2 regions of the Micromonospora sp. CNZ297 genome follow, and region 1 is predicted to be linked to the other one. Evidence: riboswitches for the same ligand, from Rfam matches in the RefSeq annotation. Region 1 holds a riboswitch; the other holds the start of a gene.
What was found. Region 1 has a riboswitch for cyclic di-AMP ahead of FB454_RS18295 (coiled-coil domain-containing protein). Riboswitches for the same ligand answer to the same signal wherever they lie in the genome.
Positions count from the first base shown of each region.

Region 2: another riboswitch for cyclic di-AMP. It lies ahead of FB454_RS30810 (coiled-coil domain-containing protein); the one in region 1 lies ahead of FB454_RS18295 (coiled-coil domain-containing protein).

Region 1 is NZ_VISU01000009.1:189,909-194,331, reverse strand. It holds gene FB454_RS18305 (AAA family ATPase) at 1-296, shown strand, start outside; gene FB454_RS18300 (cation diffusion facilitator family transporter) at 401-1,315, shown strand; cyclic di-AMP (ydaO/yuaA leader) riboswitch at 1,460-1,590, shown strand; gene FB454_RS18295 (coiled-coil domain-containing protein) at 1,595-2,668, shown strand; gene FB454_RS18290 (SRPBCC family protein) at 2,694-3,146, opposite strand; gene FB454_RS18285 (STAS domain-containing protein) at 3,250-3,609, opposite strand; gene FB454_RS18280 (hypothetical protein) at 4,028-4,423, shown strand, end outside.
Region 2 is NZ_VISU01000028.1:40,477-44,899, reverse strand. It holds gene FB454_RS30830 (heavy-metal-associated domain-containing protein) at 1-153, opposite strand, end outside; gene FB454_RS30825 (metal-sensitive transcriptional regulator) at 234-533, shown strand; gene FB454_RS30820 (SHOCT domain-containing protein) at 660-869, shown strand; gene FB454_RS30815 (YibE/F family protein) at 1,032-2,306, shown strand; cyclic di-AMP (ydaO/yuaA leader) riboswitch at 2,461-2,591, shown strand; gene FB454_RS30810 (coiled-coil domain-containing protein) at 2,596-3,624, shown strand; gene FB454_RS30805 (carbonic anhydrase) at 3,684-4,337, opposite strand.

The sequences.
Region 1 (4,423 bases):
CCGACCTGCCGGCGGCCACCGTCGAGGCGGCCGAGGCGCTGCTCGCGCAGGTGGAGGGCACCGTCGGCGTGATCACGCCGGTGCCGCGCCGGGACGAGGTGGCCGGCTGGCTGGGCGGGCTCGGCGCGGGCCGCCTCCAGGTGGTGACCAGCCTCCAGGCCAAGGGCATGGAGTACGACGGCGTGGTGCTGGTGGCGCCGAGCGAGATCCGGGCCGACCCCGGCTCGGGTGTCCGCACGCTCTACGTGGCGCTGTCCCGGGCCACCCAGCGTCTCACCACGCTCGACCCCTCCTGACGGACACCCGACCGTGACCCGGCTGTCACCCATCGTTCAGTTGCATACATAGCGATGTGAACATACATTGGGCCTGGCCGGTACGGGGCAGGAAGGGTGTTGGCGTGGGCGCAGGTCATGACCACAGCGGCGCGGTGACCAACGCGGCGCACCGCCACCGGGGCCGCCTCTGGGCCGCCTTCGCGCTGCTCGCCGCCCTGATGGTGGTCGAGGCGGTGGCCGCCTTCACGACCGGCTCGCTGGCGCTGCTCTCCGACGCCGGGCACATGTTCACCGACGTCCTCGGCATCGGCATGGCCCTCGCGGCGATCACCGCGACCCGCCGCGCCGGCACCGACCCGCAGCGCACGTTCGGGCTCTACCGGCTGGAGGTGCTCGCCGCCCTCGCCAACGCCGTGCTGCTCGGCGCCGTCGCCATCTACGTCCTGGTCGAGGCGGTACGCCGGTTCGGCGAGCCGCCGGAGGTGCTGGCCGGCCCGATGCTCGTGGTGGCGGTGCTCGGCCTGCTCGCCAACATCGTCGCGTTCGCGCTGCTGCGCGCCGGGTCGAAGGAGAGCATCAACCTGCGCGGGGCGTACCTGGAGGTGCTCGGCGACCTGCTCGGCTCGCTCGGCGTGATCGCCGCCGCGTTGATCATCACGGTCACCGACTGGTGGTGGGCGGACCCGCTGGTCGCCGTCGGCATCGGCGTGTTCATCCTGCCGCGCACCTGGCGGCTCGGCCGGGCCGCGCTGCGCATCCTGGTGCAGGCCGCGCCGGAGCACCTGCAGGTCACCGCCGTGCACGACCGGCTGGCCGCCGTACCGGGCGTGGCCGAGGTGCACGACCTGCACGTCTGGACGCTCACCTCGGGCATGGAGGTGGCCTCGGCGCACCTGACCACCGATCCGGGCGTGGACCCGGGCGTGGTGCTGGCCGCCGCGCGGGCCGCCCTGCACGAGGACTTCTCCATCGATCACGCCACGTTGCAGGTCGAACCCGGAGCGTCGGCCGGAGTGTGCGGACAGACCGAGTGGTGATTAGGACACACTTAAATCACTGTGGCTAATGTAGTCTTATGCCGGTTTTGCCCCGCCTAGTGGCACTGCTCCACGGAGCCGCGCCCGGGCAGCGCCGGTAGTCTCGGTCGCGGCCGCACCCGCGGGCGCCACCCGGCCCCGGTGGGGCGGCCGTCGCCTAATCGTCCGCAGGGACGAGCCGGGGAACCACGTACGTGGGGTGCATCCGCGTCAGCGGTAGGGATCTTCCGTCCCGAACCCGTCAGCTAACCCGGTCGGCGTTGACGGAAGGACGTGTGAATGCCCCCAGTGGCACCTGTACGACGGACGGCCGCCCGGTTGGCGGCCCTGCTCGTCGCGACGCTGACCCTCGGCGTCGCGACCGTTCCGGTCTCCCCCGCCTCGGCGGCGCCGGTGACCGGCCTGCTCGCCGCAGCGCCCGGCGACGACGAGGGTGGCACGCCCGAACTGCGTGCCCAGCTCGACGCGGCCAGCAAGGGCTGGCTGGAGGCGAAAGCCGCGCTGAACCGGTCGGTGAGCCGCCAGAAGCAGCTGAACGAACAACTCAAGACGGTCGGCGCCGAGCTGGCCGTACGCGACGCCAAGGTCGGCGAGATCGCCGCCGTGGCGTACCGCAACGGCCGTCTGGGGACCGCCGGGGCGCTGCTCGGCAGCAGCAGCCCGGAGGGCTTCATGGACCGGGCCGCCGCGCTGGAGCAGGTCGCCGCGCACGAGGACCGTACGCTGCGCGACCTGATCACCACCCGGGACGAGGCCACCCGCACCCGCGCCCAGCTCGACGGAGAGATCCGCGAGCAGCGCAAGCAGGTGACGGTGATGGCCAAGCGCAAGGAGCAGGCCGAGCGCGCCCTGGAGGTGGCGAACGACCGGGCCTCGCGCAGCAGCAGCGGCGGTGGCAGCGTCCAGGGCACCTCCAGCAAGAACGCGAAGCCGGCACCGCGCAACTCGGACGGCTCCTGGCCGTCGGAGTCGTGCAGCGTCAACGACCCGACCCCGGCGAACGGCTGCATCACCCCGCGCACGCTGCACGCGCTGCAACAGGCCAAGGCGGCGGGCTTCACCCGGTACGTCTCGTGCCACCGGCCCAGCGGCTCTGGTGAGCACCCGAAGGGGCGGGCCTGCGACTTCGCCGCGCAGAAGAACGGCTTCGGCGGCGTGGCCACCGGCGGTGACCGGACGTACGGCAACAACCTGGCCGCGTACTTCGTGCGCAACGCCGACCCGCTCGCCGTGCTCTACGTGATCTGGTTCAAGCAGATCTGGCTGCCCAGCAGCGGGTGGAAGTCGTACAGCGGCGGCAACGGCGACCCGTCCAGCGACCACACCAACCACGTGCACCTGTCGGTGTACTGAGCGCGCCCCGAGAGGGCCGGCCGGATCAGGCCGGCCGGCCCTCCAGGGTCGCTCCGAGACGAGCCGCCAGGCCCAGGTGAGCCGCCCGGGCCTGGCGGAACGCGTACCCGAACAGTGGCGCCGGAGCGGTGAGCGTGATCTCCACGTCGATGCGTACCGTGCCGTCCGGCTCGTCGCGCAGCCGGGTGTGGTTGCGGACCGTCGTCGCGGGCTGCTGACGCGCCACTGTGACGACCTCGTCCTCGCCGGCGATCAGCACGTCCGCCTGGTACGTGACCGGGAAGTGCAGCGGGCCGAGTTGCAGCCGGTCGGTGATCGCGTAGCTGGCCAGCGCGCCCGGCCGGGCCGGCAGCTTCCGGACCCGGACGATCAGCGGATGCAGCTCGCCCTGGCGACTCAGGTCACCCAGTAGCGCCACCGCTTCGGCCCGGGTGCACCGGGCCTGCACGGTGTAGCTGAAGCTGTCGCTGCTCTGCAAGCGGGCCCCCTCGCCGTCGTGCGTCGCGACGATCGTCCCGTACCGACGCCGGACTGGCAACGGGTAGAAAGTCCCCTGGCTGCAGGGGGTGTGAACGGCGCGCTCAGGCGCCGGGCAGCACCTCGGGGGTGTCGTCGGCGAACCACGGCTCGGGCGCGCCGAACAGGCCGAGCAGGCCGGTCACCCAGAGCTGCCGGTGCACGAACCGGCTCGGCTCGGTGACCACGAGCTTGACGCCGCTGACCTCGCAGGTCTGGAAGCCGGCGACCATGGCGCTGATGCCGACCGAGTCGATGAACGTGACGAGCCGCATGTTCAGCTCGATTCGCGAGGGACGGCCCTTGGCGAGCACTTCGGCGATCGCTTCCCGCACCTCGTACGCGGTGTCGACGTCGATCTCCCCACGGGGCGCGATCTGGACGACACCACCCGGCCGCACCGACTTCACGATCGACAGGCTCACGCGAGCACCTCCACTCGCCCATGACGGGCGCCTCATCAGTACGCGGGCCGCGACCGAGAGTATTCCTCCAACGGCCCGGTCGCCACCCCCCGGGATGAGCAATTCGCGAACTGGGCACACCTGGGCGTACCCAATCCGGACCTCCGGGTTCCAGTTTCCCCTGTATGGCGGGTCGCGGCCAACCGTGCGACCGGGCGGGCCCGCCGATCCGCCGACCAGGGTAGCGGGCGCACGCACGTCCCGTGGGCACCGGTCCCGGCGCGTTCGGGTGGTTCGTCCCGTTCGCTGCTCACGGCCGGGAACCACGGCGTGGTTTGCCACGCGCCCCGGTGGGGCACTGCCCGAGACAGTGAACCCGCCGGATGGACACCGGAGTCCGAAGTGGCCGCCGGCCTTCGGCACCCGAGGAGGTAGAACGATGTTCGGATCCAACCTGCTGGACCGCCGGGGCAAGGCCGAGCGGGTCGCCGACCAGGCGTGGCAGAACCTGCTCTCCGCCGCCGGTTCCGCCGGTGACAGCGTGCGCGACGCCACCCGGACCGCCCGCCGCAGCTCCTCCGGCCTGGCCGACGACGCCACCGACCTGGTCGGCTCCGCCGCCGACGAGGCACGCCGCCGGGCGTCCCTCGCCTTCGACGCGCTCGCCGGCCGCCGGCCCGCCCTGCCCTGGACGCTGCTGATCGCGGCGGCGCTGGCGGGCGCGGCGATCGGCTGGGCCGCCGGCACCGCGGCGCGCGCCGCCGGCAGCCGGGACCGGGCCGCGGACGAGATCGAGTTCGTGGACGTGGACCGGCCGAACTCGCCGGCCGGCCTG
Region 2 (4,423 bases), on a different contig from region 1:
CACGTCCAGCGGGTTCTGACTGGTGACGGTGACCCGGCCGCCGGCCAGGTCGACCTGGACGTCGGTGACGCCCGGAAGTGCGCTCAGCTCGGTGCTCACCGAGTTGACGCAGTGCCCGCAGGTCATGCCGTTCACCTGGTAGGTGGTCTCCATCTCGCCCTCCGATCTGATACCCCCCAGGGGTACGTCCCGAACGTTAGCATACCCCCGAGGGGTACGCTATCCTCGGTTTCATGACCGCGCCGTCCAGCCCGACCCGGGGCTACACCGCCAGCAAGGACCAACTCCTCGCCCGGCTCCGCCGGATCGAGGGCCAGGTCCGTGGCATCGAGAAGATGGTCGAGGACGACCGTTACTGCATCGACGTGCTGACCCAGATCTCGGCCATCCAGGCGGCGCTGGACAAGGTCGGCCTGGGCCTGCTCGACGGCCACGCCCGGCACTGCATGCACGAGGGCGCCGCCGAGGGCCGGGCCGACGAGATGGCGACCGAGATGATGGCCGCCGTCGGGCGCCTGATGAAGCGCGGCTGAGCGGGGACCTCCGGCCCTCAGGACCAGGGCACATCGACCCGTGCCGACGCGCCCGGGCGGACGTACCGTCGAAGTGGCGGGCAGGCCGGACCGGCGGACCCGCGGCGACGGACGGAGGGCGGCCCGATGATGTGGCAGAGCCCGATGATGGGCTGGATGTGGATCTGGTCCCTGCTGGTGCTCGGGGTGCTGGCGGGGCTCGTCTGGGCGGCCGTGCGGTGGACCGGCCCGCAGTATCTGGGCCCGACGACGGCCCGGCGCATCCTGGACGAGCGGTACGCCCGCGGCGAGATCGACGAGGACGAGTACCGGCGGCGCCGGGCGGGCCTGGCCTGACCCGAGCGGGGCGCGTCACCGGTCGCGCCGCCCGGGAGCGGCCGGCCGGGCTGTCTACCATGGCCGGGCGACGACCCGGACGTGGTCGACACGTCCGCGCCGGCCGGGTGACCAGACCGGTCCGGCGGACCAGGCGTCGCCGCGACCGTTGGGAGAGACGCCATGGGTGCCGACCACACCCGCCCCGCACCCGCCGCGCCGCCGGGCGTACGACGGCTGCTCGTCGCCGTGGTGGTGCCGCTGTTCGCGCTCACAGTGATCGCGGCGCTGGTGCTCTGGCCCGGGCAGGACCGGGAGCCGGTCGGCGGCGCTGACGTCCCCCGCTACCACGGCACCGTGACCCGGGTGGTCACCGAGCCCTGCCCGCCGACCCCGGAGGCCCCGGAGGGCGGGGGTGGCCCCTGCGGCACGGTGACGGTCACCGCCGAGCAGGGCCCGGACGCGGGCCGGCAGGTCGAGACGCCGATCCCGGCCGGGCCGGGCGCACCCCGGGTCGCGGTCGGAGACGAGGTCGTCCTGGTCGAGCTGACCGACCCGGCCGACCCGGCGGTGAAGTCCTACAACATCGCCGAGCACCAGCGCGGCACGCCGCTGATCTGGCTGATGGTGCTGTTCGCCGCCGCGATCGTGGCGTTCGGCCGGTGGCGCGGGCTCGCCGCGCTCGGCGGCCTGGTGGCCAGCTTCGCCATCCTCCTCGGCTTCGTGCTGCCGGGCATCGGCGCCGGCCAGCCGCCGCTGCTGGTCGCGATCGTGGGCGCCGCGTTGATCATGTTCGTGGTGCTCTACCTGACCCACGGGATCACCGCGCAGACGTCGGTCGCGGTGCTCGGCACGCTCGGCAGCCTGGTGGTCACCGGCGTGCTCGGCCTGCTCGCCACGTCCGCCACCCACCTGACCGGCTTCGGCAGCGAGGACGCCACCACGCTGTCCATGTTCCAGGGCGACGTGGACCTGCACGGGCTGCTGCTGGCCGGCATCATCATCGGCTCGCTGGGCGTGCTGGACGACGTCACAGTCACCCAGGCGGCCACCGTCACCGAACTGGCGCACGCCAACCCCGGACTGTCCCGGCGGCAGCTCTACCGGGCGGCGACCCGGGTCGGCCGGGCCCACATCGCATCCACCGTCAACACCATCGTGCTGGCGTACGCGGGCGCCTCGCTGCCGCTGCTGCTCCTCCTGGTTGCCGACTCCCGCCCGGTGAGTGAGATCCTCACCAGCGAGTTCCTCGCCCAGGAGATCGTCCGCAGCGCGGTGGCGACGCTCGGCCTGATCGCCGCCGTACCGCTGACGACCGGACTGGCCGCGATCGTGACCACCGCCGGGCGGCGCTCGCGCGGCGCGGAGCCGGCGCCACCCGCGGCCCGGCCGCCGGCCGGACGCGACGACGCGCTGGAGGCCCTGGGCGGCGGGAAGAGTACGGAGGCCGCATGGTGACACTCCGCAGCGTGACCATCGATTTCAAACGCGACGCTGGTCACGGTGCGCCACGGCGAAATCTCGCTATTGGTCGGCTTCCGGACGTAGATCCTCAGGAGTGCTGTCAGGTAACCTCGCTGCCGGTCACCGCCGAAGGCGCGCACCGGCGCCAGCGGTGCCGCCGCCCAATCGCCTGCGGGCGAACCGGGGAACCAGGTACATGGGGTGAATCCGCGACAGCGGTAGGGGCCACTTCCGTCCCGAACCCGTCAGCTAACCCGGTCGGCGGCCGACGGAAGGGAACACTGTGACGGCACCCCTGCGCCGCTGGCTGACACCCGTGGTGGCCGTGCTGGCCTCGCTGGCCGTGCTGGCCGGGCCGACCCCGGCGACCGCGGCCCCCACCGCGGCGGCCCCCGGCAACCCCTCGGGACACGAGGAGGACGGCGAACCGCCGCTCATCACCGAGGCGATCGACGCCGCCAACCGGGCCTTCCTCCAGGCCAAGGCGAAGCTCGCCAAGTCCCAGGACCGCCAGCGGCGGCTGGCGGCCGAGGTGAAGACGGCACAGGCCGAGCTCGAAGCGCTCAGCCCGCAGGTCAACCAGCTCGCTGCCCAGTCCTACCGGACCGGCCGGATGGGCGCGATGGCCATGCTGCTGGAGAGCAACTCACCCGACTCGTTCGTCCGCCGGGTCAACGCCCTGGACGAGCTGAACCTCCTCAACGCGCAGCGCCTGGCCGCCATCAACGCGGTCAAGACCCGCGCCGAGCAGGCCAAGATCGCGCTCGACGCCGAGGTGCGCGAGCAGGAGAAGCAGAAGAACGCGATGGAGCGCGAGAAGGTGCAGGCCGAGCGCGCGCTGAAGCTCGTCGGCGGTCTCGGCTTCACCGGCGGCCTGGTCTCCGCCACCTCACCGGTCGCCAAGATCGGCCCCGGCCGCACCGCCGACGGCGGGTGGAAGGCGGAGTCGTGCAGCGAGGACGACCCGACCACCTCGGGCTGCGTCACGCCGCGCACGCTGCACGCGTACAAGGAGGTCCGGCGCGCGGGCTTCAAGCGCTTCGTGGGCTGCTACCGGCCCGGCGGGCCGTGGGAGCACCCCAAGGGCAAGGCGTGCGACTGGTCGCTCCAGAACAGCGGCTTCGCGCCCTGGCACAACAACGACACCCGCCGGTACGGCAACGAGGTGGCCGCCTTCCTCATCCGCAACGCCGACCGGCTGGGCATCTACTACGTCATCTGGAACCGGCAGATCTGGTTCCCGGCCACCGGCTGGAGTTCGTACAGCGGACCCTCGAACCACACCGACCACGTCCACATGTCGATGCTCTGACCCGGACACCACGAGAAGGGGCCGCCCTCGGGCGGCCCCTTCTTCGTCGTCCGTGCGTATCAGCCGGCCAGCGCCGGGTCGGCGGGCGCGGCCGGGGCGGGCAGCGGGGCCGGGGCCTGCGCCACGGTCCGCACCTCGCCACCGGCGAGCCGGTACGACATGCCCACCACCGTGCACCGCCCGGCGGCCACCCGCTCGGCCAGCACGGCGGACCGGGCCAGCAGCGTCTCCACGGTCTGCGCGATGTGGACGTCGACGATGCCGTCGAGGTCCTCGACCCCCTGGCGGGCGGCGCGCAACAGGCTCGGCGAGACCGCGTCCACCACAGCGCCCAGGTGCCCGGCCGGGGCGGCGCCGGTCCGGACCCCCTCCCGGGCGGCCTGGACCGCGCCGCAGGAGTCGTGCCCGAGCACCACCACGAGCGGGGTGCCCAGCACGGTGACGGCGTACTCGACGCTGCCGAGCACCTCCGGCCCGGCGGTGTGCCCGGCGGTACGCACCACGAAGAGGTCACCGAGACCGCGGTCGAAGATGATCTCGGCGGCGAGCCGCGAGTCGGAGCAGCCGACGATCACCGCGAACGGGTGCTGGCCGTCGGCCACAGCCGCCCGGTGCCCGGCGTCCTGATTCGGATGCTGCGGGACGCCCGTGACGAACCGGTGATTACCGGCACGCAGTTCGGTCAGTGCCTGCTCCGGGGTGCTCGGCGTCATGTCCCTCACCTCGTCTACCTGGGGAACCACCAGGCCGAACGGCCTCGCGACCCACGGTCACACGCACCTGGGGGCACGTCAAGATT